2 regions of the Streptomyces sp. NPDC029292 genome follow, and region 2 is predicted to be linked to the other one. Evidence: predicted binding sites of a transcription regulator. Region 2 holds the regulator's gene; the other holds the start of a gene.

Region 1 (14,795 bases), on a different contig from region 2:
CGTCGCGGACGCCGGCCCCTGCGGCTTCACCTTCCGCCGCAGCTCCTCCGGCTCGACGGCCGAACCCCGCTTCTTCACCGTCAGCACACCGACTCCGCGCTCCCGCAGCAGCGCCTTCAACTTCTTGACGTTGAAGGGGAGTTGGTCGGTGATCTCGTACGCGGAGGCATACGGAGTGGGGCGCAGCTCGTCCGCCGTGACGTACGCGATGGTCTCGTCGATCAGCCCGCCGTCGAGTTCCTCGGCCACTTCCGCGACGAGATGCGCGCGGATGACGGCGCCGTCGGGCTCGTACAGGTAACGCCCGAGCGGCCGCACCGCCGGGTCGGGCAGCCCGCGGCCGCGCAGCTCACGCGGGCCCGGCAGCAGTGTGGCCCGCACCAGGCCGGGCTCCGTGCCGAACCACAGCACCGCCTCCTTCACATCGCCGCCGTCCGAGATCCACTCGGCCTCCGCCTCGGCGGGGATCGCCTCGTGGGGGATGCCGGGGGCGATCTTCAGGGCGGCCCGGGGGGCTTTGAGCGCCGTTTCGGTCGCCCAGGACAGCGGCGGTGAGTACGCCTCGGGGTCGAAGATCCGGCCCCGCCCGCCCCGCCGCGCCGGATCCACGAAGACGGCGTCGTACTCCGCCGTGTCCACCTCGGTGACGTCCGCCTCGCGCACCTCGATCAGGTCCGCGAGGCCCAGCGCGTCGGCGTTGGCCCGTGCCGCCGCCGCCGTCAGCGGGTCGCGGTCGACGGCGAGGACCCGGATCCCGGCGCGGGCGAGCGCGATCGCGTCGCCGCCGATGCCGCAGCAGAGGTCGGCGACGGAACTTACCCCCATCGCCTCGAATCGCCGGGCGCGGTGCGTGGCGACCGTCGTGCGGGTCGACTGCTCGACCCCGTTGGGGGTGAAGAACATCCGCCCCGCGTCCTCGGCCCCGAACTTCGCCGCCGCCCGCTGCCGCAGCCGCGCCTGCCCGAGGGCCGCCGAGACCAGCTCGGCCGGGTGCTCGCGGCGCAGCCGGGTGGCGACGGCCAGTTCCTGTGCCGGCTGGGTGTCGCGGACCTCGTCGAGCAGGGCGCGGCCCTCGGGGGTGAGGAGGGAGGCGAAGGAGACGTCGTTCACCGGGCCATTGTGGGCCAGTCGGTGGACGGTGCGCGTCCGGCCGCGGTGTCGGGGCCCCGTACGGGCCATGACCTGGGAGGATCCGGCGCCATGCGACTAGTGCGACAAAATTATAAAAACGGCATGAAGGGGACGGGGATGCGTCGAGCAATCGGCGTCCGTGGCGGAATCGCCGTGCTTGCCGTCGCCGCCCTCGCGTCCGGCTGCTCCGACGGCGGCTCCGGCGGTGCGGCACCGGCGCTGCACGCGCCCCCCGCCCGCGCCCTCGACTCGTACGCCTCCAAACTCCGTCTCGCGCACGCCGAGCGGGTCGCCGCGGCCAAGCGCTGGGGGCTGGACGAGACGCCGCTGACGCCCCCGCCGCCGCCCGTCAGGAAGCCGGTGATCGAGGCCAGGGCGGGGTTCGAGGTCGAGGACCAGGAGGAGTTGCCCCCGGTCTTCACGACCATCCCCACCAAGGACAAGGTCGTCTTCCTCACCATCGACGACGGTGAGGAGAAGGACCCGAAGTTCCTGCGGATGATGAGCGACCTGAAGATCCCGTACACCGCCTTCCTCAGCAACTACCTGGTCGAGGACGACTACGCGTACTTCCGGAGGATGCGCGACCGGGGCGTCACCCTCAACAACCACACGCTGCACCACCCCTACCTGCCCGGACTCTCCTATGAGGAGCAGCGGCACGAGATCTGCGGCATGCAGGACGTGATGAGGGAGCAGTTCGGCAAGCGCCCGACGGTCTTCCGGCCGCCCTACGGCAACTACAACCAGGACACCCTGCGCGCCGCCCGGAGCTGCGGCATCAAGTACGCCCCGATCTGGGACGAGGAGGTCTTCGTCGACCACTGGGAGTACCGGGACGACGACCGCGACCTGCACCCCGGCGACATCGTCCTCACCCACTTCCGGGGGAAGAACGACTGGAACGGCACGATGCGCGACATGGTCCGCCGTTTCATGAAGAGGGTGACGGACAAGGGGTACGCGGTGGCACGCCTGGAGGACTACCTGTGAGGATGCGCGCGCCGGCCGCCGGGCTGCTCGCGGCCGTGCTGCTCACCGGCTGCGCCCAGTCCGTCGACCCGATCGAACGGCTGGGCAAGAAGGCGGCGCAGAAGGTACGGCCGCATGAGTCGGCGTACCGCCGCTGGGGGCTCACCGCCCCGCTCGCCCCGGCGCCGAGACCGCCCGCCCGGACCGCCGCGCGCACCGCGGGGCCCGGACTGCCGCCCGTCGTGGACCACGTCCGCACCCGCGACAGGGTGGTCTTCCTGACGTACGACGACGGAGCCGAGCGCGATCCGCGGTTCGTCGACATGGTCCGTGAACTGCGGCTGCCGGTCAGCGTGTTCCTCACGGACCGTGTCGTCGGGCCGGGGTACGGGCACTTCGCGCAGCTGCGGGCGGTCGGCGCGAGCGTCCAGAACCACACCCTCGACCACGCCTCCCTGAGGGGCCTCCCGTACGTCGGCCAGCGCGCTGAGATCTGCGGCCAGCAGGACAAGCTCAAGCAGCGCTTCGGCGTCCGGCCCCGGCTGCTGCGGCCCCCGTACGGCAGGTACGACAGCACCACGCTCCGCGCCGCCGCCGACTGCGGGGTCGCGGCCGTGGTGCTGGGGCGGGTGGCTGACGCGCGCCGGCTGCGACCGGGCGACATCCTGACCGGCTTCGGCGAACCGAACCTCACGGAGGCGACGACCAGGCTGCTGAGGCGCATCCAGGCGGAGGGCTTCACGCCTGCGCGCCTTGAAAACTACCTCTGACGTTTCGGCCCGTCGTGGGGGTCCCCCGCTCGAGCGAAGTCGAGAGTGGGGGAGAAGCCGAGAGTGGGGGAGTTCGAGGACGAGGCCGTGCAGGCCGAAGCGGGGGGCTGGGGGCGGCAGTCCCCAGGTACGTTCACACCCACGCCGGGTGCCCGGAACCCTGCGCCACGCCGGAGGCTTTTGGCACTCCGCTTGACCGAGTGCTAATCGCAGTCATAGTCTCAGGTCTGGCACTCCCCCCTGGAGAGTGCCAATAGCGACGGGCAGGTCCGGCACCCGCGACGACGGATCGACCTGGTCGCCACCTCAGACAGTTAACCCCGTGAGATCTCCGAAGGGGGAGGTCGGATCGTGACGACCGCCAGCTCCAAGGTTGCCATCAAGCCGCTCGAGGACCGCATTGTGGTCCAGCCGCTCGACGCCGAGCAGACCACGGCCTCTGGCCTGGTCATCCCGGACACCGCGAAGGAGAAGCCCCAGGAGGGCGTCGTCCTCGCTGTGGGCCCGGGCCGCTTCGAGGACGGTAACCGTCTTCCGCTCGACGTCACTGTCGGCGACGTCGTGCTGTACAGCAAGTACGGCGGCACCGAGGTGAAGTACAACGGCGAGGAGTACCTCGTCCTCTCGGCTCGCGACGTGCTCGCGATCATCGAGAAGTAATTCACCCAGTTTTGCAGTGAACTGCGCCCCTGGCCCCCGCCACCTGAAAAAGCCGGGCGCTGGGGGCGCAGTTCGTTTCTCCCAAGTTTTCCGAGAGGGCTGAATCGCTCCATGGCGAAGATCCTGAAGTTCGACGAGGACGCCCGTCGCGCCCTTGAGCGCGGCGTCAACAAGCTTGCCGACACGGTCAAGGTGACGATCGGCCCCAAGGGCCGCAACGTCGTCATCGACAAGAAGTTCGGCGCCCCCACCATCACCAACGACGGTGTCACCATCGCCCGTGAGGTCGAGGTCGACGACCCGTTCGAGAACCTCGGTGCCCAGCTGGTGAAGGAGGTGGCGACCAAGACCAACGACATCGCGGGTGACGGTACGACCACCGCCACCGTGCTCGCCCAGGCGCTCGTGCGCGAGGGCCTGCGCAACGTCGCCGCCGGCGCGTCCCCCGCCCTGCTCAAGAAGGGCATCGACGCCGCGGTCAAGGCTGTGTCCGAGGAGCTCCTCGCGACCGCCCGCCCGATCGACGAGAAGTCCGACATCGCCGCCGTCGCCGGTCTGTCCGCCCAGGACCCGCAGGTCGGCGAGCTCATCGCCGAGGCGATGGACAAGGTCGGCAAGGACGGTGTCATCACCGTCGAGGAGTCCAACACCTTCGGTCTGGAGCTGGACTTCACCGAGGGCATGGCCTTCGACAAGGGCTACCTGTCGCCGTACTTCGTGACGGACCAGGAGCGCATGGAGGCCGTCCTCGAGGACCCGTACATCCTCATCCACCAGGGCAAGATCAGCTCCATCCAGGACCTGCTGCCGCTGCTGGAGAAGGTCATCCAGTCCAACGCCTCCAAGCCGCTGCTGATCATCGCCGAGGACGTCGAGGGCGAGGCCCTGTCGACCCTGGTCGTGAACAAGATCCGTGGCACCTTCAACGCCGTCGCGGTGAAGGCCCCGGGCTTCGGCGACCGCCGCAAGGCGATGCTGGGCGACCTCGCCACTCTCACCGGCGGTCAGGTCATCGCCGAGGAGGTCGGCCTCAAGCTCGACCAGGTCGGCCTGGACGTGCTGGGCACCGCCCGCCGCGTGACCGTCACCAAGGACGACACCACGGTCGTCGACGGTGGCGGCGACCACGAGGCCGTCGTGGGCCGCGTCAACCAGATCAAGGCCGAGATCGAGAACACCGACTCCGACTGGGACCGCGAGAAGCTCCAGGAGCGCCTCGCGAAGCTGGCCGGCGGCGTGTGCGTGATCAAGGTCGGCGCCGCGACCGAGGTCGAGCTCAAGGAGAAGAAGCACCGTCTGGAGGACGCCATCTCCGCGACCCGCGCCGCGGTCGAGGAGGGCATCGTCTCCGGTGGTGGCTCCGCGCTCGTCCACGCCGTGAAGGTCCTGGAGGACAACCTCGGCAAGACCGGCGACGAGGCCACGGGTGTCGCGGTCGTCCGCCGCGCCGCCGTCGAGCCGCTGCGCTGGATCGCCGAGAACGCCGGCCTGGAGGGTTACGTCATCACCTCCAAGGTCGCCGAGCTCGACAAGGGCCAGGGCTTCAACGCCGCCACCGGCGAGTACGGCGACCTGGTGAAGGCCGGCGTCATCGACCCGGTCAAGGTCACCCGCTCCGCCCTGGAGAACGCCGCCTCCATCGCCTCCCTGCTCCTCACGACCGAGACCCTGGTCGTCGAGAAGCCGGCCGAGGAAGAGGCCGACGCCGGTCACGGCCACGGCCACGGGCACTCCCACTGAGGCCCGACAGCTTGAAGAAGCCCTCGTTCCCGGTCAGGGAACGGGGGCTTCTCCCTTGAGTGCTAGCCCTCCAGCGCGTCGAGCGCGCCGAGCTGGGCCATCAGCCCCAGCCGGTCGTACTGCCACCAGCCCTCGACGATCTTCCCGTCCTCCTGGCAGCGGAAGATGGTCGCTCCGGTCATGGCGACCTGCTGCCCGGTCGCCGGAATGCCCATGAAGTCGCCGTTGTGGGTGCCGTTCCAGGTCCACCGCGTGCAAACGCGATCGCCCTCGGTGAGCTGGTCGTCGACGGTGAAGGCGAAGTCGAACCCGCCTCGCCACATCCCGATCTCGCGCCGCATCGCGTCGAGCCCGATGGTGTCCTGCTCGTTGGCGGGATCGTGGTCGTGGTAGTTCTCCGCCAGCAGGTCGTTGAGCGGTGACAGCTCACCCTTGGCGGCCACCGTCTCGAAGAACTTGCGGATGTTGGCCGCGTACAACTGCTCGTCGCGGACCACGTCCAGGTCCGTGAACGTCGGCATCTCGTCGCAGAGCGCCACCATCTCCCGGAAGATCCTGTCCGTCTCGGGAAGTTTCGAGTTCCGCATCGCCTCTTCGTACGACGGGAACTCCACGATCTCTATGAAGTGGGTCTCGTCGGACCGGTCCTTGCCGATCACATTGTGCGTCGCGGTCCGCTTGCCCCTGGTCTGTTCGACCCATGTGTCCATCAGCAGGTTCATCTCGTCGAACCGGCTGGTCTTGCAGTCGATGAGCTGTACGAATGTCATGGCGCCGCCTCCGGCCCTGGGTCCGGTAGAACACCCTCATTTTCCCACCGGAGGGACGACACCACCTACTGAACGGCGGCCGTTACTGGGGGCCGTACTTCCGCCCCGTCTTCGACGAGATCCCGCCCAGCAACGCCCGCGGGGTCACCTTCACCACGCCCATCAGCGCCTTGTAGCGCGGATCGGGGATGGACAGCGACTTGCCGCGCGCCAGGTCCGCGAGCGCCGTCGCGACCAGCTTGTCCGCGTCGAGCCACATCCACTTGGGGATGTTGTCGGTGCCCATGCCCGCGCGCTGGTGGAACTCGGTGCGCACGAAACCGGGGGCCAGCGCCATCAGCCGTACGCCGCTGCCCGCCAGGTCCCGCGCCGCGCCCTGCGTGAACTGCACGACCCACGCCTTGGACGCCCCGTACGTGCCCCGCGGCACGAACGCGGCCACCGACGCGACGTTGACGACCCCGCCCCGGCCGCGCTCCCGCATGGCCTCGGTGGCCGCCGACGTCAGCCGGAGCACCGCCTCGCAGTGCACCTTGAGCATCTTCAGCTCGTCGGCCATCGATACGTCGAGGTAGCGGCCCTTGTTGCCGAAGCCCGCGTTGTTGACCAGCAGGTCGACCGGGTTCTTGCGGTCGCCCAGCCGCGTGGCCACCGCCTCGATGCCGTCGTCGGTCGCCAGATCCGCCGTCAGCACCTCCGCCTCGATGCCGTGCCGGTCGTGCAGCTCGGTCGCCTGCTCGCCCAGCCGCTTGGTGTCGCGCGCCACCAGCACGAGGTTGTGCCCGTCGGCCGCCAGCCGTCGTGCGAAGGCGGCGCCGATGCCCGCGGTCGATCCCGTAATCAAAGCCGTTGTCATGGCGCAAGGTTAGTGACCTGACCAGGGATCCGGCGCCGCGCACCACCCAACACCTGCGCGCACTCCACGAGTTCTGCGCAGGGTGCTACGCGTCGCGCGCGTCCGCTGCTACGCGCCGTGCTCGGACACGTACTTCTCCGCTTTCGCCAGCGACTCCGGGTGCAGTGCCCCGCGGGCGGCCAACAGGCGTGGCAGCAGCTCCCGTTCGGTCGTGACCGCCCGGAACTGGAGCGCCACCGTCACGTCGTGGTCCGGCCGGTGCACGATCTCGATCGGGTCGCCGGAGCGGATCTCACCGGGCTCGACCACACGGAGATACGCGCCGGGCGCACCCTTTTGGGTGAAGCGCTTCACCCAGCTCTTCTCGCCGACATGCGCCTGGAACGTGCTGCACGGGATGCGGCCGCAGGTGACCTCCAGCACCACCTCGGAGCCGACGCGCCAGCGCTCGCCGATCCGCGCCCCCGACACGTCGAGCCCCTGCGTCGTGAGGTTCTCGCCGAACACCCCGTTGGGCAGCGTCCGGCCGAGCTCGCGCTTCCAGTCGTCCAGATCCTCGCGCGCGACCGCGTACACCGCCTGGTCGTCCCCGCCGTGATGGCGCGTGTCGCACACCGCGTCCCCGGCGAGACCGCTCGCGCCGACCCCCTTGGGTCCGGGCGCCGTCACCCGCACGGGCCCGTCCACCGGCCGCTTGTCGATGCCGGTCACGCCTTCGGCCTGGTCCGTGTACGCGACGTCCTGCGGACGGCCCAGGTTCAGAGACAGAAGCTTCATGGCACCACGCTAGGCGATAAGGGCCAAAGCGTCACCGCGATATTCGTCGCCGTACCCAAGACTCACTTATGCTCAATACGTGATCGAAGCCCGTCATCTCCGCGTTCTGCGCGCCGTCGCCGCCACCGGCTCCTTCTCGGCGGCGGGGCGTGAGCTGGGCTGCACCCAGCCCGCCGTCAGCCAGCAGATGAAGGCGCTCGAGTCGTCCGTGGGCACACCGCTGCTGATCCGCACCGGCCGCGAGATGCGCCTGACCCAGGCGGGTGAGGCGCTGGTCCGGCATGCCGCGGGCATCATCGCCGGGCTCACGGCCGCCGAGGAGGAGGTCGCCGCCATCGCGGGCCTGCGCGCGGGCCGGGTCCGGCTCGTGTCGTTCCCCAGCGGCAGCTCCACCCTCGTGCCGACGGCCCTCGCCGCGCTGCGCGCCGCGCACCCCGGCACCCGCGTCTCCCTGGAGGAGGCCGAACCGCCGCGCTCGGTGGAGATGCTGCGCGAGGGCGACTGCGACATCGCGCTCGCGTTCCGGTACGAGGGCGCGGCGGGCGTCGAGGAGTGGGACGACCTGGTCGTACGGCCCCTGCTGCGGGACCGGCTCGTCGGGCTCGTGCCCGAGGGGCACCGCCTGGCCAGGGCCGAGTCGGTCGCGATCGGCGAACTGGCCGCGGAGCCATGGATCGCGGGCTGCCCGCGCTGTCGCGGCCAGTTGGTCGAGGTCTGCCGGGGTGCGGGCTTCGAGCCGCGCATCGACTTCGCCACCGATGACTACCCGGCCGTGGTCGGCCTCGTCGGCGCGGGTCTCGGGGTCGCGGTCCTGCCCGAGCTCGCCATCGAGTCCGTACGTCCCAAGGGAGCCCGCATGGTGACGGTGGAACCGCCGGTGCGGCGGGAGATTGTCGCGCTCACGCTGCCGGACCTGGCGCAGGTGCCGGCGGTGGCGGCGACGCTGGACCGGCTGGCACGGGCCGCGGCTCGGTAGCGTCGGGAAGAGGAGGGGCACGACGGTGCGTGCCCGCCATGCAGAAACGTTCCTTCAGTTGTTCGAAGCGTGACCGCTTCCGGTGGCCGACGCCGAGACCAGCCGGTTGCGCGCCCGCCCCATGAGCTCTTCGCGCTCGTCCTCGGTCAGCCCGCCCCACACGCCGTAAGGCTCACGTACCGCCAACGCGTGCGCCGCGCACTCAGCGCGTACCGGGCATCTCATGCAGACCTCTTTGGCCGAGTTCTCGCGAGCGCTCCGTGCCGCACCACGCTCGCCCTCCGGGTGGAAGAAGAGCGAGCTGTCGACCCCGCGGCAGGCCGCGAGGAGCTGCCAGTCCCAGAGGTCCGCGTTCGGACCGGGAAGGCGAGAAAAATCTGCCATTGCGTGTCCCCTTGTTGCCGTTCTGGGCTGCTCTGTGCCCACCGACCGTACATCTACGATCTAAGGAGATGAAAATATGACTCATTGCGAATCTAGCCGCAGACACCAACAAATGGGAAGAAAACAGGCTAAATGGGGCATAGCTTGTGATGAAACGTTGAGGGTCCGCGTGCATGTCTGCACCGTGTCCGCACCCTCACGTAGAGTGCCGAAGACGACCGACTGCCCCGTAACTCTTTCGAGTGACCATCGTTGAGAGGGCGGAGGCGGTTGAAGGAACAAGCGCTCGGGCAGGCGGCAGTAGCCGTCGGCGAGTGTCGACCGCACAGGTGACGATTCGTACCAGCCTGGAGGCTCAAGGTGACGCGCATCAGCTGCGGAGGGCGGCCATGACATCCGTCCTCGTCTGCGACGACTCCCCGCTTGCCCGAGAGGCGCTCCGCCGCGCGGTCGCGACCGTGCCCGGTGTCGAGCGCGTGACGACGGCGGCCAACGGCGAGGAAGTCCTCCGCCGCTGGGGTGCCGACCGCTCGGACCTGATTCTGATGGACGTACGCATGCCCGGTCTGGGCGGCGTGGAGACGGTCAGGCGGCTGCTGTCCGCCGACCCCGGTGCGCGCATCATCATGCTCACCGTCGCCGAGGACCTGGACGGTGTGGCGCTCGCCGTCGCCGCCGGTGCCCGCGGCTATCTCCACAAGGACGCCTCCCGCGCTGAGCTGCGGGCCACGGTGACCCAGGCGCTCGCCGACCCCACCTGGCGGCTCGCCCCGCGCAGACTGCGGTCGGCCGAGATGGGCGCCGCGCCCACGCTCACCGCGCGTGAGATCCAGGTCCTGGAAGGCATGAGCCACGGCCGCTCGAACGCGGAGATCGGCCGTGAGCTGTTCCTCTCCGAGGACACCGTGAAAACCCACGCCCGACGCCTCTTCAAGAAGCTTGGCGCCTCGGACCGCGCGCACGCCGTGGCGCTCGGTTTCCGGTGGGGCCTGGTTCGCTAGGTGAGCCGCCGCGGGGGTTCGAGAATCCCCGCCTACCGCATGGTGGGCGGGGGTGGCAAAGGGGCTCTCCGGGTGCCCGGTGCTCGTTTCGCCGCGGATGCCGCATCCTTGAGGTGTGGAGTTCCTCGGGGACGAGTCGATCGAGCGGAAGGGGAGGGCGCAGGAGATGAGTTCCGGCGCACCTACTCATAACGCTTCGGTGCACAACAACGGACGCAGTGCCACGGACAGGACGACGCCAAGGCACCATGGACCGATGCGCGACGACGAGACGACGGTGATCGGTGCGCTCGTCCATCGCGCGGTCGAGGGCGACGAGCAGGCCACGCACGACCTGCTCGCCCGTGTCCACCCGCTGGCGTTGCGCTACTGCCGCACCCGTCTGTCCCGACTTCCGGGTGACGCGCGGCACTTCGTGGAGGACCTGGCGCAGGAGGTCTGCGTCGCGGTACTCCTCGCGCTTCCGCGCTACAAGGACACCGGGCGTCCCTTCGAAGCGTTCGTCTTCGCCATCGCCGCGCACAAGGTCGCCGATCTGCAGCGCGCCGCGATGCGCCACCCCGGGTCCACGGCCGTCCCCTCGGACGAGATGCCCGAGCGCCCCGACGACTCCCTCGGCCCCGAGGAGCGCGCCCTGCTCAGCAGCGACGCCGAATGGGCCAAGAAACTCCTGGCCAACCTCCCCGAGAACCAACGCGAGCTGCTGTTGCTGCGCATCGCGGTGGGCCTCACCGCGGAGGAGACGGGCCAGATGTTGGGAATGTCACCAGGCGCGGTCCGAGTGGCTCAGCACAGGGCGCTGAGCCGGTTGCGGGCGCTGGCGGAGCAGTAGCGGGGATTCGGGGCGGGTGCCCTGGCGGAGCTTCGGGGGCGGGTGCCCGGCTGCCCTCTGTGGTCGGGTGCGATTCGTCTCCTTTGGGGCGGGTGCCCTCGTCTCCTTTAGGGCGGGCGTCGGTCGTACCGCTTGGGCGCGTGTCAGTCGTACCGCTTGGGCCGGGCGTCAGTTTCCTCGCCGGGGCGGCGAATTCTTTCCCGCCGTGACGGCGATCAAGTCAGACGGCGGAGACCGGCGGTGCCGAGCGCAGCTCAGCCGGGACGGCTGTTTTTTCTCCGCCATGACGGCGTGCAGCCGGACGTCGTGGGGCCGGACGTCGAGCGGCCGCACGGCAAGGGGCCGGGCCCGTGCCGGGCGGATCGGCCCGAGGACGCCTCAGGATGCCCTCCGGCAGGGGTCTTGAACAGGCAGAGCACCCGCCCCGTACGAACCTACGAAGCCGCAGGGCAACCCAAACCATGGAATGAGAGAGCCTTGCTTCCCGTTAGCATGGACATCCGCACCGATCAAGGCCATTTGGGGAAGGTGTCATGACTGCCAACGTCGACGGAGTGCCCGCTAAATTCGCGACACTCGGGCTGACCTACGACGACGTGCTGCTGCTGCCGGGCGCATCCGAAGTGCTGCCCAACGCGGTCGACACCTCGTCCCGCATCTCCCGCAACGTCCGTGTGAACATCCCGCTGCTCTCGGCCGCGATGGACAAGGTGACCGAGTCCCGCATGGCGATCGCCATGGCCCGGCAGGGCGGCGTCGGTGTGCTGCACCGCAACCTTTCCATCGAGGACCAGGTCAACCAGGTCGACCTGGTCAAGCGCTCCGAGTCCGGCATGGTCACCGACCCGATCACCGTGCACCCGGACGCGACGCTGGCCGAGGCGGACGCGCTGTGCGCGAAGTTCCGCATCAGCGGCGTCCCGGTCACCGACGGCAACGGCAAGCTGCTCGGCATCGTCACCAACCGCGACATGGCCTTCGAGAACGACCGCTCGCGCCAGGTCCGCGAGGTCATGACGCCGATGCCGCTGGTCACCGGCAAGGTCGGCATCTCCGGCACGGACGCCATGGAGCTGCTGCGCCGCCACAAGATCGAGAAGCTTCCGCTGGTCGACGACGCGGGCGTCCTCAAGGGCCTCATCACGGTCAAGGACTTCGTGAAGGCCGAGAAGTACCCGAACGCCGCGAAGGACGCCGAGGGCCGCCTGCTGGTGGGTGCCGCCGTCGGAGCCAGCCCCGAGGCGCTGGAGCGGGCCCAGGCGCTGGCCGAGGCCGGTGTGGACTTCCTGATCGTCGACACCTCGCACGGGCACAACAGCAACGCCCTCAACTGGATGGCGAAGATCAAGTCGAGCGTGGGCGTCGACGTGATCGGCGGCAACGTCGCGACGCGTGACGGCGCCCAGGCGCTGATCGACGCCGGTGTCGACGGCGTCAAGGTCGGCGTGGGCCCCGGCTCGATCTGTACCACCCGTGTCGTCGCCGGCATCGGCGTCCCGCAGGTCACCGCCATCTACGAAGCCGCCCTCGCGGCCCGTGCCGCGGGCGTCCCGGTGATCGGCGACGGTGGTCTGCAGTACTCCGGCGACATCGGCAAGGCGCTGGCCGCCGGTGCCGACACCGTGATGCTGGGCAGCCTCCTCGCGGGCTGTGAGGAGTCGCCCGGCGAGCTGCTCTTCATCAACGGCAAGCAGTTCAAGTCGTACCGCGGCATGGGCTCGCTCGGCGCCATGCAGTCCCGCGGCCAGGGCAGGTCGTACTCGAAGGACCGCTACTTCCAGGCCGACGTGGCCTCCGACGACAAGCTGGTCCCCGAAGGCATCGAGGGCCAGGTGCCCTACCGCGGCCCGCTGGCCAACGTGCTGCACCAGCTCGTCGGCGGTCTGCGCCAGACCATGGGCTACGTGGGCGCCGCCACCATCGACGAGATGGAGTCCAAGGGCCGCTTCGTGCGGATCACCTCCGCGGGTCTCAAGGAGAGCCACCCGCACGACATCCAGATGACGGTCGAGGCACCGAACTACAGCCGTGGCGAGTAGCCATGAACGAGGTCCACGCGCGCGTGCCGCACGTGGATGAGTGCTTCAGGGCGGTCCCGGAGGTTCCGGGGCCGCCCTTGTCGTAGGTGTCGGGGATACTGGGAGGCGCAGAAGCGAAGAGGGAAAGGCCACACACGTGACTGAGATCGAGATCGGGCGCGGCAAGCGCGGCCGCCGGGCGTACGCCTTCGACGACATCGCCGTCGTCCCGAGCCGCCGTACGCGAGACCCGAAGGAGGTCTCGATCGCCTGGCAGATCGACGCCTACCGCTTCGAGCTGCCGTTCCTGGCCGCCCCCATGGACTCGGTCGTCTCCCCGGCCACCGCGATCCGCATCGGCGAGCTGGGCGGCCTGGGCGTCCTGAACCTCGAAGGTCTGTGGACGCGGTACGAGGACCCGCAGCCGCTGCTCGACGAGATCGCCGAGCTGGACGCGGACAGCGCGACCCGCCGCCTCCAGGAGATCTACGCGGCTCCCATCAAGGAGGAGCTGATCGGGCAGCGCATCAAGGAGGTGCGCGACTCGGGCGTGGTCACCGCCGCGGCCCTGTCCCCGCAGCGCACGGCGCAGTTCTCCAAGGCCGTCGTGGACGCGGGCGTGGACATCTTCGTCATCCGCGGTACGACGGTGTCGGCGGAGCACGTCTCGGGCGCCTCCGAGCCGCTGAACCTGAAGCAGTTCATCTACGAGCTGGACGTGCCGGTCATCGTCGGCGGCTGCGCCACGTACACCGCCGCCCTGCACCTGATGCGCACCGGCGCGGCCGGTGTCCTCGTCGGCTTCGGCGGCGGCGCCGCGCACACCACGCGCAACGTCCTGGGCATCCAGGTCCCCATGGCCACGGCGGTGGCGGATGTCGCGGCCGCCCGCCGCGACTACATGGACGAGTCCGGCGGCCGCTATGTGCACGTCATCGCCGACGGCGGCGTCGGCTGGTCCGGCGACCTCCCCAAGGCGATCGCCTGCGGCGCCGACTCCGTGATGATGGGCTCCCCGCTGGCCCGCGCCACCGACGCGCCCGGCAAGGGCCACCACTGGGGCATGGAGGCGGTGAACGAGGAGCTGCCGCGCGGCAAGAAGGTCGACCTCGGCACCGTCGGCACCATCGAGGAGGTCCTCACGGGCCCCTCCCACACCCCCGACGGCTCCATGAACTTCTTCGGCGCCCTCCGCCGCGCCATGGCCACCACCGGCTACAGCGAGCTCAAGGAGTTCCAGCGCGTCGAGGTGACGGTCGCGGACTCCCAGCACAAGCGCTGACCCGTAGCCCGTACGTAGCGAAGGGCCCGTCCACCACGTGGTGGACGGGCCCTTTCGTACGCCGCTTGCCGGTTACTGACCGGCCTTCCTGGTGCTCGAGAACGCCACGTACGCGGCGATCGCGAAGAAGACGAAGGTCAGCGGGTCGGCCTCGGCCTTCCAGGCCTCCTGGACCACGCTGAAGTGCTGGAAGAAGACCTCGTTGAAGCTGACGCCGATTTCCTTGGCGCCGATCATGGCCTCGCCGACCAGCTGGCCGAGGTAGACCGAGGCCACCGACAGGATGACGCTGACGATCGGCAGGATCTGGTTGCGGCCGCCGAAGCGACCGGCGGCGATGCCGATCAGGAAGCCGACGCCGACGGCGGCCCAGCCGATCTCGTGCTTGGTGATGCCGATGATGACGCCGTAGACGCCCGCCGAGACCAGGGCGGCAACGACGGCGGCCACGAGGCCCAGGCCGAGGTTGTCGCGCACCGGAACGGCCGCGCCGACCGGGGCCGTCGGGAAGCCGGGCTGGGGCGCGCCCTGCTGCGGGAAGCCGGCCTGGGCCGCGTCCTGCGGGGCGGGCGGCTGGCCGGGCTGGCCCGCGTACGGGTTCTGGCCCGCGTACGGGTTGTCGACCG
Region 2 (14,795 bases):
CATGGCGCGTGCCCCTGATGCGCCTGCGCACCACCGCGCCGGCCAGGAAGCGGTGGCCCGCACCTCGCTGCCGGGCACTCCGCTCGCGCCGGGAGCCGCCCGCCGGTTCGTGCGCGCCGCGCTCGCCGACTGGCTCGAACTCGCCCTGGCCGACGCGGAGATCGTCGACGACCGCCTCACCGACGACGCCGCCGTGATCGTCAGCGAACTCGTCACCAACGCCGTGGTGCACGCGGGCACCGACGTCGAGCTGCTGTGCCGCCTGGAGAGCGCCGGAGAAGGGCAGGCGGGCTCGCTGGTCGTCGAGGTCTCCGACCATCATCCTTCGCGCGCGGTACGGGACGAGGATGCCGAACGCCCGTACGGCACACCGGAGTACGGGCGCGGGCTGCGGCTCGTCTCCGCGCTCTCCGAGGCCTGGGGGATCACGTACCGCACCGGCGTCAAGACCGTCTGGGCGCGGCTGCCCGTGGGCGGGAGCGCGGCCGTGGAGGGGCTCTCGGGGGGCGAAGGGATCCCGGAGGCAGAGAGGATTTCCGAGGCCGGGAGGATCCCGGAGGCCGCGAGGATTTCCGAGGCCGAGAGGGTCTCCGGGGCCGAGATGATTTCGGAAGTCGCGAGGATTTCGGAAGTCGAGGCGCAGATAGGGGTGTACGCCGGGGAGCAGGCATTGGAGCGTGGGCTGCGGATCGCCGAGATACTCGACCCCGAGCCGCGACGCGGCACCCAGCAGGACCAGGACTGGCTCAACCGCGGCGCCCTCTCCTTCCTCGCCGAGGCCTCCGACCTGCTCGCCGGACAGCTCGACGAGGACCTGGTCGCCGCGCTCGCCGGGCAGTTGCTCGTGCCGCGTCTCGCCGACTGGTGCGCGGTGTGGCTGGAGGACGAGGCCACCGACCGGGCGGGCGGTCTCGGTCTGGCCCTGGGGCCGCGGCTCGCCCGTGTCTGGCACGGCAGTGAGAACCGCATCGAGGAACTGCGCCGCGCCCTGGAGAAGGACCCGCCGCGACTGCCCGACTCCGTACGCTCCCGGGCCGTCCCGGTGCCCTGGCCCGGCGAGGCGCTGGGCGCGCGCGGAGTGAGCGGGGCGGCGCTCGCGTACCGGCTGATCGCGGGCGGACGGCCGCTGGGCACGCTGGTCATCGGGCGGGCCGGTCCGATCGGCTTCCCCGACGAGATCACCGGGCTCGTCGAGGACCTCAGCCGCCGCGTCGCCCTCGCCATCGGCGCGGCCCGCCAGTACGCGCGCCAGGCCACCATCAGCCGGGTCCTCCAGCGCGGTCTGCTGCCCGGCGCGGTCGCCGAGATCCCCGGGGTGCGCAGCGCCCTCGTGTACGAGCCGCTCGACAAGGGCGGGCCCAGCGGCGACTTCTACGACCTGTTCCCGGCGGGGGACGGGCGCTGGTGCTTCGCGGTGGGCGACGTCCAGGGCAAGGGGCCCGAGGCCGCCGTCGTGATCGGCCTGGCGCGGCCCTGGCTGCGGCTGCTGGCCCGCGAGGGCTACGAGGTCGCCGACGTCCTCGACCGCCTCAACCAGCTCTTACTCGACGACGCGACAGAGGCGGCGGACGCGGCGGCCCGCGCGCTCGTCGCGGCGGGCGGGCCCGGGCTCGGCGCGGACCTCGGCCCCCAGACGCGCTTCCTGTCCATGCTGTACGGCGAGCTCGTTCCCTTCGACGGCGGCGTGCGCTGCACCCTGGCCTCCGCCGGGCATCCGCTGCCGCTGCTCCTCGGCCCCGACGGTGACGTACGGGAGGTGGCCCGGCCGCAGACCCTCCTCGGCGTCTTCGAGGACGCGAGCTACACCTCCGAGACCTTCGAGCTGCACCCCGGCGACACCGTGCTGTGCGTCACGGACGGCGTGACGGAGCGGCGCAGTGGACCCCACCAGTTCGACGACGAAGACGGCCTCGCGAAGGCCCTCACCGGCTGCGCCGGCCTGAGCGCCGAACTCATCGCGGAACGGATCCGCAGACTCGTCCACGAGTTCGGCGCGAGGCCTCCGGAGGACGACATGGCGTTGCTGGTGTTGCAGGCGGAGTAGGCGGAGTGGGCGGTCGTACGGGGTGTGGGCGCGGGGCGTAAGCGGCACGCACGCGGGCGTGGGGGCGGAAGCGGGCGACGCGGGTGTGCAGGACGGGGACTCGGCGCAGGCCCGCGGCTGGCGGCGCGGGGAGGTGGCGCGCAGGCCCGCGTGCCCCACGCAAGCCCACCGGACGCGCGCGTGCCCCACGCAACCCACCCACCGCACGCGCCCGTGCCCGGCGGAAACCGGCACGCGTGTCGGTGCTGGACAGCGGAAACCGGCACGCGTGTCGGTGCTGGACAATGGAAGGCATGCCTTCCGCACTTCCCGATGGTGAGCCCGTTCCCGACGACGGGGCGCTGCCCGCGCACGCCCTGGCCGGGGCCGCCGAGCGCCCCCTCGGGTTCTACCTCCATGTGCCGTACTGCGCGACCCGCTGCGGCTACTGCGACTTCAACACCTACACGGCGACCGAGCTGCGGGGCACCGGAGGCGTGCTCGCCTCCCGCGACAACTACGCCGACACGCTGATCGACGAGGTCCGGCTGGCCCGCAAGGTGCTCGGCGACGACCCGCGCCCCGTCCGCACGGTCTTCGTCGGCGGCGGTACGCCCACCCTGCTGGCGGCCGACGACCTCGTACGGATGCTGGGGGCGATCCGCGACGAGTTCGGGCTCGCGGACGACGCGGAGATCACGACGGAGGCGAACCCGGAGTCGGTGGACCCGGCGTACCTCGCGACCCTGCGCGCCGGGGGCTTCAACCGGATCTCCTTCGGCATGCAGAGCGCCCGGCAGCACGTACTGAAGGTGCTCGACCGCACGCACACCCCCGGCCGCCCCGAGGCCTGCGTCGCCGAGGCCCGCGCGGCGGGCTTCGAACACGTGAACCTTGACCTGATCTACGGCACGCCCGGGGAGTCCGACGACGACTGGCGCGCCTCTCTGGAGGCCGCGCTCGGCGCCGGGCCCGACCACATCTCCGCCTACGCCCTGATCGTCGAGGAGGGCACCCAGCTCGCCCGCCGCATCCGCCGCGGCGAGGTCCCGATGACGGACGACGACGTCCACGCGGACCGCTACCTCATCGCGGACGAGGTGATGTCGGTGGCGGGCTTCGACTGGTACGAGGTCTCCAACTGGGCCACCTCGGAGGCCGGCCGCTGCCTGCACAACGAGCTCTACTGGCGCGGCGCCGACTGGTGGGGCGCGGGCCCCGGCGCCCACAGCCACGTCGGCGGCGTGCGCTGGTGGAACGTGAAGCACCCCGGGGCGTACGCCGCGGCGCTGGCCTCCGGCCGCTCCCCGGGCGCGGGGCGCGAACTCCTCTCCGACGAGGACCGCCGCGTGGAGCGGATCCTCCTCGAACTGCGGCTGCGCGAGGGCTGCCCGCTGTCCCTGCTCCGCCCGGACGGGCTGACCGCCGCCCGCCGCGCCCTGTCGGACGGCCTTCTCGAAGCCGGTCCGTACGACGCCGGGCGCGCCGTTCTCACCCTGCGCGGGCGGCTCCTCGCGGACGCCGTGGTCAGGGATCTGGTGGACTGAGTTCGGTGCGCTCGGGTCGGGTGCACAGATCTAGTCGATGGAACACCTGTTCGCGTACAGTCCGCGGCCATGGTCTCTGGTAGATGGCCGGACGAGGATGCGACCGTCCTGCGATACGGGTTGCGGCGGCTGCTGCTCGCGCTGCCGATCGTGGCGGTGCTGCTCGTCGCCGGCGGGACGGGCCTGTGGTTCGCCGTCCGGGTGGACGGGATCGGCGCCGGCTGGATCCCCCTCGGCGTCCTGATGGTGATGGGCGTCAGCGGAGTGGTGCTGCTCGTCTCCCGCTGGCGGGCGCGCCGTTGGATCACCGTCTTCGACGCGACCGGCTTCTGGCGGATGCGGGGCAAGGAGGCCGCGCTGATCCCCTGGGACTCGCTGGCGGGGGTGGGTATCTACTGGGCCCGGGGCAGCAGATCCGCCGCCTTCACGGTCGAGCTGTGCCCCAGGGACGAGATCGACCGCGACGAGCCGCTGCTGTGGAAGTTCGTCCGCGACGCCGATCCCCTCCAGCCGGGCTTGCCCCGCCTGCGCTACCGCGTCGACGTGGGCGACTCCCACAAGGCGTACGAGCAGGCGCTCCAGCAGTGGGCACCCGAGCTGTGGTTCGGGCGCGAGGAGCAGCCGTTGTCGTACGTGGGCGCGCCGGACCACGACGGGCACCGGGAGCGGATGACCGAGCGGACCGACACGGTGGCGCGCGGCACGAGAGATCCGCTGGTGTTCGACGCCGTCGAGACCGGAGACACGGTGGTTGTCCAGCGCAGCGCTGTCCTGGTGCGACGCCGTCTGGCCGTCGCGCTGGTGATGGTGCTCGCCTGCGCCTGGGCGGTGCGGGGGCTGGTGCCCGAGCACGGGCACGGCGCGGGTGCCGTGGTCCGCGACGTGATCGCCGCCGCGCTCGCACTGGCGGCCTGCTGGGCGCTCGTACTGATCGTCCGGGGCGTGGTGAGGATCTGGAACTGGAACGTCACCATGGACGCCGCGGGCATCCACGTCACCCAGCGCGGGCAGTCCGTCACCGTGCCGTGGGGGTCGCTGGCGGCCGTCGGCATCTACGCCGCACCGCCCCTGCACACCCTCGAACTCTGCCCGAAGGGCGAGATCGACCGCCATGACCCGCTGCTGTGGGCCACCGTGCGCGACAGCGAGCCGCCGCGGCCCGGGCTGCCCCGGCTGCGCTACCGCATCGCCCTGTGGCCCGCTCCGGCACGCCACGCCGTGGCGGCGGGATGCCGGCGGTGGGCACCGGAACTCTGGTTCGGCGGGGAGCGGATGCCGTCCGGCTATCAGGGAGACCCCGACCGCGAGGGCCACCGGGACCGGACCAGGCAGGCCCGCGGCCCCCGCGTCACTCCGGCGCCGTGACGAAGTCGATCAACTCCTCCACCCGGCCCAGGAGTTCCGGCTCCAAGTCCTTGTAGGAGCGCACCCGGGACAGGATGTGCTGCCAGGCCGCGCCCGTGTTCTCCGGCCAGCCCAGAGCCCGGCACACGCCCGTCTTCCAGTCCTGACCGCGGGGGACGCGGGGCCATCCCGCGATGCCCACGGACGACGGCTTCACCGCCTCCCAGACGTCGATGTACGGGTGGCCCACCACCAGCGCGTGCTCGCTGGTGACCGACTCCGCGATGCGGGACTCCTTCGTGCCGGGGACCAGGTGGTCGACGAGGACGCCGAGGCGGGCGTCCGGGCCCGGGGCGAAGTCCGCGACGATCGCGGGGAGGTCGTCGATGCCCTCCAGGTACTCGACGACGACGCCCTCGATGCGGAGATCGTCGCCCCAGACGCGTTCGACCAGTTCGGCGTCGTGGCGGCCCTCGACGTAGATGCGTCCGGCACGGGCCACCCGGGCCCGCGCGCCGGGGACGGCGACCGAACCGGAGGCCGTGCGGGTGGGGCGGGCGGGAGCCGAGGACGGGCGGACCAGCGTCACCACCCTCCCCTCCAGAAGGAAGCCGCGCGGCTCCAGCGGGAACACCCGGTGCTTGCCGAAGCGGTCCTCCAGCGTCACCGTGCCCGCCTCGCAGCGGATCACCGCGCCGCAGAAGCCGGTGCCCGGCTCCTCGACCACCAGACCCGGGTCCGCGGGGACCTCGGGCACGGACTGGGGCTTCTTCCACGGCGGGGTCAGGTCCGGAGAGTACTGGCGCATTCGGATGACGATAGGAGAAGCCCGGCCGTGCCGCCGTACGACCTCCTACGACACGCCGAAGCGGGTCGCCAGCGCGTCCCGCTGAGCCCGGACAAAGGCCGCATTCACCACGCCCCCGTGTCCCGGCACGTACACCGCGTCCTCCCCGCCCAGGTCGAGCAGCCGGTCCAGCGCCGCCGGCCAGTGCGAGGGGACGGCGTCGGGGCCGGCCTGGGGCTCGCCCGACTCCTCCACCAGGTCGCCGCAGAAGACGGTCTCCGGTGACGACGGCGATCCGGGGACCAGGACCACCAGGTCGTGGGCGGTGTGGCCGGGGCCCACGTTCGCGAGCAGGACCTGTACGCCGCCGCCCAGGTCGAGGGTCCACTCGCCGGACACCAGGTGGCGGGGGTGGACCAGGAGGTCCGCCGCCTCCGCCGCAGAGCGCGGATCGAGACCGTTGCGTACGGCGTCCGTGCGCAGCTCCTCGCGGTCGTGCGCGAAGACCGTGTCCAGGCCGACCGCCCCGAACACCTCCACGCCCGCGAACGCCGCCGCGCCGAAGACGTGGTCGAAGTGGGGGTGCGTGAGTGCGAGATGCGTCACCCGGCGGTCCGTGCCGAGCAGTCGCCGCGCCTCCGTACGCAGGCGCGCGCCCTCCCCGAGGCTCGACCCCGCGTCGATCATGAGCGCCGCCCCCTCGCCCACCACGAGCCCGGCCGTGCAGTCCCAGACCGGAAGCCGTCGCCGTCCGACCCGGGGCGCCAGCCTTTCCCACCCCAGCTCTTCCCAAGTCACGCTCATACGGAGACGCTAGCCGTGGGAGTGTGCCGGGCACGACATCGCAGGCCCGCCCTTGCCGGGGTCGTACCTCACCGCCGTACACTGGGCCGGGGAACGCTGGCACTCACATGCGCTGAGTGCCAGGCCGAAGGCCACGGGGAAGACTTCTGGAGGTGTGCGCGATGCTCAGTGAACGCAGGCTCGAAGTGCTGCGCGCCATCGTCCAGGACTACGTGGGCACCGAGGAGCCGGTCGGTTCCAAGGCGCTCACCGAGCGGCACCGCCTCGGGGTCTCCCCGGCGACGGTCCGCAACGACATGGCCGCGCTGGAGGACGAGGGCTACATCGCCCAGCCGCACACCAGCGCCGGACGCATCCCCACCGACAAGGGCTACCGGCTCTTCGTCGACAAGCTCGCGGGCGTCAAACCGATGACCGCGCCCGAGCGGCGGGCCATCCAGAACTTCCTCGACGGTGCCGTCGACCTCGACGACGTCGTCGGGCGGACCGTACGGCTGCTCGCGCAGCTCACCCGGCAGGTCGCCGTCGTGCAGTACCCGTCACTCACGCGCTCGACGGTGCGGCACGTGGAGCTGCTGTCCATGGCTCCGGCCCGTGTGATGCTGGTACTGATCACGGACACCGGCCGGGTCGAGCAGCGCATGATCGACTGCCCGGCGCCGTTCGGTGAGACGTCGCTGGCGGATCTGCGGGCCCGGCTGAACAGCCGGGTCGCGGGTCGCCGTTTCGCGGACGTCCCGCAACTGGTGCAGGACCTGCCGGACGCCTTCGAGGCGGAGGACCGCGGTACGGTCGCGACGGTGCTCTCCACCCTCCTGGAGACACTCGTCGAAGAGACCGAGGAACGGCTGATGATCGGCGGCACCGCCAATCTCACCCGTTTCGGACATGACTTCCCTCTCACGATCCGGCCCGTACTCGAAGCGCTGGAGGAGCAGGTCGTGCTCCTCAAGTTGCTTGGTGAGGCCGGGGATTCGGGCATGACCGTACGGATCGGTCATGAGAACGCGTATGAGGGACTCAACTCCACGTCCGTGGTCTCGGTCGGCTACGGTTCGGGCGGCGAGGCAGTAGCCAAGCTCGGCGTGGTCGGACCGACACGCATGGACTATCCGGGAACGATGGGAGCGGTACGAGCGGTGGCACGGTACGTCGGACAGATCCTGGCGGAGTCGTAAGTGGCCACGGACTACTACGCCGTACTCGGCGTGCGCCGCGACGCGTCCCAGGACGAGATCAAGAAGGCGTTCCGGAGGCTCGCGCGCGAGCTGCACCCGGACGTCAATCCCGATCCGAAGACGCAGGAGCGGTTCAAGGAGATCAACGCCGCGTACGAGGTGTTGTCGGACCCGCAGAAGAAGCAGGTCTACGACCTCGGCGGTGACCCGCTGTCCCAGTCGGGCGGCGGCGGCGCGGGCGGCTTCGGTGCGGGTGGCTTCGGGAACTTCTCGGACATCATGGACGCCTTCTTCGGTACGGCGTCGCAGCGCGGCCCCCGGTCGCGTACGCGGCGTGGCCAGGACGCCATGATCCGGCTCGAGATCGAGCTGGACGAGGCAGCCTTCGGCACGACGAAGGACATCCAGGTCGACACGGCCGTCGTCTGCGCCACCTGCAACGGTGAAGGCGCGGCGCCGGGGACCTCGGCCCAGACCTGCGACATGTGTCGCGGGCGGGGTGAGGTGTCCCAGGTGACGCGGTCCTTCCTGGGCCAGGTCATGACGTCCCGTCCCTGCCCGCAGTGCCAGGGCTTCGGGACCGTCGTCCCGACCCCGTGCCCGGAGTGCGCGGGCGACGGGCGGGTGCGCTCGCGTCGCACCCTGACCGTGAAGATCCCGGCCGGTGTCGACAACGGCACGCGGATCCAGCTCGCGGGCGAGGGCGAGGTCGGGCCCGGTGGTGGTCCCGCCGGTGACCTCTACGTCGAGATCCACGAGCTGCCGCACGCCGTGTTCCAGCGGCGCGGGGACGATCTGCACTGCACGGTCACCATTCCGATGACCGCGGCGTCGCTCGGCACCAAGGTTCCGCTGGAGACTCTCGACGGGCTGGAGGAGGTCGACATCCGCCCCGGCACGCAGTCCGGGCAGTCGATTCCGCTGCACGGGCGGGGCGTCACGCATCTGCGGGGCGGCGGGCGCGGTGACCTCATCGTGCATGTCGAGGTCACCACTCCGACCAAGCTCGATCCCGAGCAGGAGCGGTTGCTGCGGGAGCTGGCCGTGCTGCGCGGTGAGGAGCGGCCTATCGGGCAGTTCCAGCCGGGTCAGCAGGGGCTGTTCTCGCGGTTGAAGGACGCGTTCAACGGTCGCTGACGGGGTTTCCGGCGGGGGCGGTGACGGGCTTTTCTCGCCCCCGCCGCCCCTGCCCTTCCCGTCCCTGGGGCTCCGCCGCCAGACCCCCTTATCGGCCTGAACGGCCTCGTCCTCAAACGCCGGACGGGCTGAAGAATGTCGGCCGGGACCGGACGGTGCGGGTGGCCTATGCCAGGCGGAAGGCCCGATTCGGACTTGATCGGAGGACGTGACAACATGCCGTCATGTCCTCCGCACTGACCGATCTCTTCCCTCATCCGATCGTGCAGGCCCCCATGGCGGGCGGCGTCTCCGTCCCGCACCTCGCGGCCGCCGTGTCCGAGGCCGGCGGGCTCGGGTTCCTCGCCGCCGGGTACAAGACCGCCGACGGTATGTACCAGGAGATCAAGCAGCTGCGCGGGCTCACGGGACGGCCCTTCGGCGTGAACCTCTTCATGCCGCAGCCGGAGTACGCGGACAAGGCCGCCGTCGAGGTCTACGCCAACCAGCTCGCCGGTGAGGCCGCCTGGTACGAGACCGAGCTCGGCGACCCCGACAGCGGCCGCGACGACGGCTACGACGCCAAGCTCGCGGTCCTCTTCGACAACCCGGTGCCGGTGGTCTCCTTCCACTTCGGCTGCCCCACCGCCGACGTCCTGGAGTTCCTCGCCCGGGCCGGCACGCTGACCGTGGTCACCGCGACCACGGCGGAGGAGGCGCTGGCCGTGCAGCGGGCGGGCGCCGCCGCGGTCGTCGTACAGGGCGTCGAGGCGGGCGGCCACCAGGGCACCCACCGCGACAACCCGGAGACGGACGGTACGGGTATCGGGCTGCTCTCACTGATCGCGCAGGTGCGCGAGACCGTGCAGATCCCGATCATCGCGGCCGGCGGCATCATGCGCGGCAGCCAGATCGCCGCGGTGCTCGCGGCGGGCGCGAGCGCGGCCCAGCTCGGCACGGCGTTCCTCGCCACCCCCGAGTCCGGCGCCAACGCCGTGCACAAGCAGGCGCTGACCAACCCCCTCTTCGTACGGACGGAGCTGACGCGCGCGTTCTCCGGGCGCCCGGCGCGCGGACTGGTCAACCGTTTCCTGCGCGAGCACGGCCCGTACGCGCCGGCCGCGTACCCCGAGATCCACCACCTCACCTCGCCGCTGCGCAAGGCGGCGGCCAAGGCGGGCGACGCGCAGGGCATGGCGCTGTGGGCCGGACAGGGCCATCGCATGGCGCGCGAGCTGCCCGCGGGGCAGCTCGTGGACGTGCTGAACGCCGAACTCGCCGCCGCGGAGACAGCGTTGTCGGCGTCCCGGGAAGATGACGGGGGTGCGGGCCGATGACCGCGCCGGTGTTCGTGGTCGAGCACTTCGACGCGGGCGGCGGTGGACGCTACGTCCTCGACGGCCCCGAGGGGCGGCACGCCGTCTCCGTGAAGCGCCTGCGGCCCGGCGAGGACATCATCCTCACCGACGGTGCCGGGCGCTGGGCGGACTGCGTGGTGACCGGCACCGAGGGCAAGGACCGGCTGATCGTCCACATGGACTCGGTGTCCGAGGAGCCGGCGGAAGAGCCGCGCATCACCGTCGTCCAGGCCCTCCCCAAGGGCGACCGCGGCGAACTCGCCGTCGAGACCATGACCGAGACCGGCGTGGACGCGATCGTCCCCTGGGCGGCCTCCCGCTGCATCACCCAGTGGAAGGGCGACCGGGGCCTGAAGGCGCTCGCCAAGTGGCGGGCGACGGCGCGCGAGGCGGGCAAGCAGTCCCGCCGGGTGCGCTTCCCGGAGGTCGCGGACGCGATGACGACCAAGCAGGTTGCCGCACTTCTCGCCAAAGCCGATCTGGCGGCGGTGCTGCACGAGGACACCGAACTAGGGACCGAGCCGTTCGCGACGGCCGAACTCCCCTCCTCCGGGGAGATCGTGCTGGTCGTCGGTCCCGAAGGCGGGATCTCCCCCGAGGAGGTCGAGCTCTTCACCGGTGCGGGTGCGAGGACGTTCCACCTGGGGCGTACCGTGCTGCGCACATCGACCGCCGGGACCGTGGCGGCGGCGCTGCTGCTGGCCCGCACCGGCCGCTGGTCCTGACATCCACGGGGGATCGCGTTGGAACTCGCCCAAGTACGGCTGCTCGTCTCGGACTTCCCGGCCTGCTACCGCTTCTACGCCGAAGTCCTCGGCCTCAAGCCCCAGTCGGGCGCGGCCGAGGGGCCGTACGAGAAGTTCAGCCCCGCCACCGGCTCGGCGGGCATCGCCATACAGGACCGCGCGATGATGGCCGAAGTCCTCGGCGAACTCGGCGACTCGGCGACCGGCCACCGTTCACTGGTGGTGCTGCGGGTGGACGACCTGGACGCGTACTGCGAGCAGATCACCTCGCGCGGCGCCACCGTGCTGCACGGTCCGGCCCCCATGACCGAACGGATGCGCGTCGCCCACCTCAAGGACCCCGAGGGGAACCTGGTGGAACTCCAGGAGTGGCTCCTGCTGCGCGGCTGACGAACGGGTTTTCGCCCCCGCCTCCCCTACCTTTCCCGTATCTGGGGGCTGCGCCCCCAGCCCCCGCTTCGGCCTGAACGGCCTCGTCCTCAAACGCCGGACGGGCTGAAAACCTGCGGAACCCTCGTTCGGGTGGTCGTGCGCATCGTGGCCGCATGCGGTCTACCGCGGTGCGCGGGACAGTGGCAGGCTGCCGTCTATGGGGGCTTTGAGGCGTATACGGCGCCGGATGGGGCGTAGGCAAGTACTGGTGGCCGTCGGGCTCGGGGCGGCCGGAGTGTTCGGGGTGGCCGCGTGCGAGCCGACGGGCGGGTTGAGTTCCGCCTCGGTGGCCTACACGACCGACCAGACCGCGACCAAGGAACTCGAACGGCAGCACGTGGACGTGCGCTGGCTCAGCTGCACGGCCTCGTACGGCGGGAACAACAAGGCCTACACCCCGGGCAGGACGCCCTCGCCGACCGAGAGCACCGTCGCCTCCGTCGACTGCCGGGGCCAGACCTCCGACGGGCGGGAGATCACCGTCAAGGGCAAGGTCACCCGGGCCGTCGACGGCGCGTGCGTGCGCGGGGACCTCGTCGCCAAGGTCGGCGGCAAGGAGTGGTTCCACGTGCAGGGCCTGGGGAACTGCAACGCCACGCAAACCCCCAACCCGCCGATCTCGTACCAGCCCACGAACGGAGGGCCCAACCCCACCGTCACCGTCACCGTGACGAAGACCATGTGGTGCAAGGGCGACCCCACCTGCTGGCCCTCCCAGGGCAAGTGAGGTGCCCGGCCGCGCGCGGATCGGGTGACCCATTGATCGAAACCCCTGTCCGGGGCCGCCGACGCTGCATAGGGTGATCGGGTGACACAGTCCGCACCCTCCGCGTATCTCCGGTTTCCGCATCTGCACGGCGAGTTGGTCGCCTTCACCGCCGAGGACGACGTCTGGGTCGCCCCGCTCGACAGCGGAGGCCGGGCCTGGCGGGTCAGCGCCGACAACGTGCCGGTCAGTCATCCGCGCATCTCCCCGGACGGCGCGACCGTCGCCTGGACGTCGACGCGTGACGGGGCGCCCGAGGTGCACGCCGCCTCCCTGGAAGGCGGCCCGGCCACACGGCTGACGTACTGGGGGAGCGGGAAGACCCAGGTGCGCGGCTGGACCCCGGACGGACAGGTGCTCGCGCTCAGCACGCAGGGCCAGGCGAGCCTGCGGCGCAGCTGGGCCCGCGCCGTCCCGCTCGACGGCGGCCCGGCCACCACCCTTCCGTACGGGCCCGTCGGCGACGTCGCCCACGGCGGCTCCGGTGGTGTCGTGCTCCTGTCCGCTCCCATGGGGCGCGAGGCCGCCTGGTGGAAGCGGTACCGCGGCGGTACGGCGGGCAAGCTGTGGATCGACCGCGAGGGTGACGGCGAGTTCGTACGGCTGCATGAAGAGCTCGACGGGAACCTCGAGTACCCCTTGTGGGTGGGGGAGCGGGTCGCCTTCCTGTCGGATCACGAAGGGGTCGGGGCGCTGTACTCCTCCCTCCCCGACGGATCGGACCTGCGGCGGCACACGCCGATCGACAGCTTCTACGCCCGGCACGCGGCCACCGACGGCACGCGGGTCGTGTACGCGTCCGCCGGTGAACTGTGGCTCCTGGACGACCTGGAGGGCGCCGAGCCGCGCTGGCTCGACATCCGGCTCGGCGGACAGCGCGTCGATCTGCAGCCGCATCCCGTGAGCGCGTCCCGCTGGTTCGGCGCCGCCGCGCCCGACCACACCGGACGCGGCAGCGCGATCTCCGTACGCGGCGCCGTCCACTGGGTCACCCACCGCTCGGGGCCCGCCCGCGCGCTCGCCGCCGAGCACGGCGTACGCGCCCGGCTGCCCCGCACCTTCCGCGCCGACGGCGAGGAGCACGTGGTGTGGGTGACCGACGCCGAGGGCGATGACGCCCTGGAGTTCGCCCCGGCGACCGGAGTCGCCCCCGGAGCGACCCCGCGCCGGCTCGCGGCCGGACAGCTCGGGCGGGTGCTCGGGCTCGCGATGGCGCCCGACGGCAGCCGTGCCGCCGTCGCCTCGCACGACGGACGGGTGCTGCTCGTCGAGCGCGAGAGCGGCGAGGTCCGCGAGGTCGACCGCAGTGCGGACGGCGATGTCTCCGGGCTGGTCTTCTCGCCCGACTCGGCCTGGCTTGCCTGGTCGCACCCCGGCCCGCGCCCGCTGCGCCAGCTCAAGCTCGCCAACACCGCCGACCTGTCGGTGACCGAGGCGACCCCGCTCCGATTCCGGGACTACGCACCGGCGTTCACCCTCGACGGCAAGCACCTCGCCTTCCTGTCGGCGCGCTCCTTCGACCCCGTCTACGACGAGCACGTCTTCGACCTCGCCTTCGTGGGCGGCTCACGGCCGTACCTGATCACCCTGGCCGCGACCACGCCGTCCCCCTTCGGGCCGCAGCGCCACGGCCGCCCCTTCGAGGCGCCCGACAAGGACGAGACGCCCGACAGCGAGGGCGCGCCCGCGACCCGGATCGACCTCGACGGACTCGGGGACCGGATTGTGCCGTTCCCGGTCGAGGCCGCCCGCTACTCGGGTCTGCGGGCCGCCAAGGACGGGCTGCTGTGGCTGCGCCATCCCGTACACGGCGTACTGGGCGCCTCCCGCGCCACCCCGGACGACCCGGACCCGAAGACCGAGCTGGAGCGGTACGACCTCGCCCAGCAGCGCATCGAGCATCTCGCCGCGGACGCCGACCACTTCGCCGTCAGCGGCGACGGCAAGCGCGTCCTGCTGTGGACCGACGGCAAGCTCAAGGTCGTACCGAGCGACCGCCGCGCCTCGAACGACGACGAGAGCGACACGAACATCACCGTCGACCTGTCGAGGGTCCGCCAGACCGTCGACCCGGCCGCCGAGTGGCGTCAGATGTACGACGAGACCGGCCGCCTCATGCGGGACAACTTCTGGCGGCCCGACCTGGGCGGGGTCGACTGGGACGGAGTGCTCGAGCGGTATCGGCCCGTCCTCGACCGGGTGGCGACGCACGACGACCTGGTGGACCTGCTGTGGGAGGTGCAGGGCGAGCTCGGCACCTCGCACGCGTACGTCACTCCGCGCGGCGGATGGGGCGGCGGCGACCGTGCGCAGGGGCTGCTCGGGGCCGACATCTCCCGTCACCAGGACGGCAGTTGGCGCATCGACCGGATCCTGCCCTCCGAGACCTCCGACCCCGACGCGCGGGCGCCGCTCGCCGCACCCGGGGTCGCGGTGCGCGCCGGGGACGCGATCGTCGCGGTCGCCGGGCAGCCGGTGGACCCGGTGGCCGGGCCAGGCCCGCTGCTCGTCGGCACGGCGGGCAAGCCGGTCGAGCTGACCGTCTCGCCGTCCGGCGGCGGCGATCCGCGGCACGCCGTGGTCGTACCGCTCGCCGACGAGGAGCCGCTGCGCTACCACGCGTGGGTCGCGGACCGGCGCGCGTACGTCCACGAGCGGTCCGGGGGACGCCTCGGCTATCTCCACGTACCCGAC

What was found. The regulator HrcA, encoded in region 2, represses chaperone genes, less so after heat shock. The targets are predictions, from matches to a motif close to TTNGCACTCNGNNNNNCNGAGTGCNAA.
Region 1: the regulator HrcA is predicted to act here: its motif matches at 3,054-3,080, upstream of groES (co-chaperone GroES).

What each region holds. Positions count from the first base shown of each region.
Region 1 is NZ_JBVHXR010000002.1:41,331-56,125, forward strand. It holds gene ACZ4WS_RS05060 (THUMP-like domain-containing protein) at 1-1,110, opposite strand, end outside; gene ACZ4WS_RS05065 (polysaccharide deacetylase family protein) at 1,201-2,124, shown strand; gene ACZ4WS_RS05070 (polysaccharide deacetylase family protein) at 2,127-2,873, shown strand; gene groES (co-chaperone GroES) at 3,225-3,533, shown strand; gene groL (chaperonin GroEL) at 3,645-5,273, shown strand; gene ACZ4WS_RS05085 (ester cyclase) at 5,336-6,043, opposite strand; gene ACZ4WS_RS05090 (SDR family NAD(P)-dependent oxidoreductase) at 6,126-6,899, opposite strand; gene ACZ4WS_RS05095 (MOSC domain-containing protein) at 7,008-7,676, opposite strand; gene ACZ4WS_RS05100 (LysR family transcriptional regulator) at 7,756-8,652, shown strand; gene ACZ4WS_RS05105 (WhiB family transcriptional regulator) at 8,707-9,036, opposite strand; gene ACZ4WS_RS05110 (response regulator transcription factor) at 9,426-10,037, shown strand; gene ACZ4WS_RS05115 (sigma-70 family RNA polymerase sigma factor) at 10,294-10,869, shown strand; gene guaB (IMP dehydrogenase) at 11,403-12,908, shown strand; gene ACZ4WS_RS05125 (GuaB3 family IMP dehydrogenase-related protein) at 13,045-14,169, shown strand; gene ACZ4WS_RS05130 (hypothetical protein) at 14,242-14,795, opposite strand, start outside.
Region 2 is NZ_JBVHXR010000004.1:231,354-246,148, forward strand. It holds gene ACZ4WS_RS12160 (SpoIIE family protein phosphatase) at 2-2,044, shown strand; gene hemW (radical SAM family heme chaperone HemW) at 2,338-3,570, shown strand; gene ACZ4WS_RS12170 (hypothetical protein) at 3,640-4,935, shown strand; gene ACZ4WS_RS12175 (DUF3097 domain-containing protein) at 4,919-5,722, opposite strand; gene ACZ4WS_RS12180 (MBL fold metallo-hydrolase) at 5,768-6,505, opposite strand; gene hrcA (heat-inducible transcriptional repressor HrcA) at 6,667-7,683, shown strand; gene dnaJ (molecular chaperone DnaJ) at 7,684-8,820, shown strand; gene ACZ4WS_RS12195 (nitronate monooxygenase) at 9,045-10,136, shown strand; gene ACZ4WS_RS12200 (16S rRNA (uracil(1498)-N(3))-methyltransferase) at 10,133-10,882, shown strand; gene ACZ4WS_RS12205 (VOC family protein) at 10,901-11,293, shown strand; gene ACZ4WS_RS12210 (hypothetical protein) at 11,523-12,062, shown strand; gene ACZ4WS_RS12215 (S41 family peptidase) at 12,144-14,795, shown strand, end outside.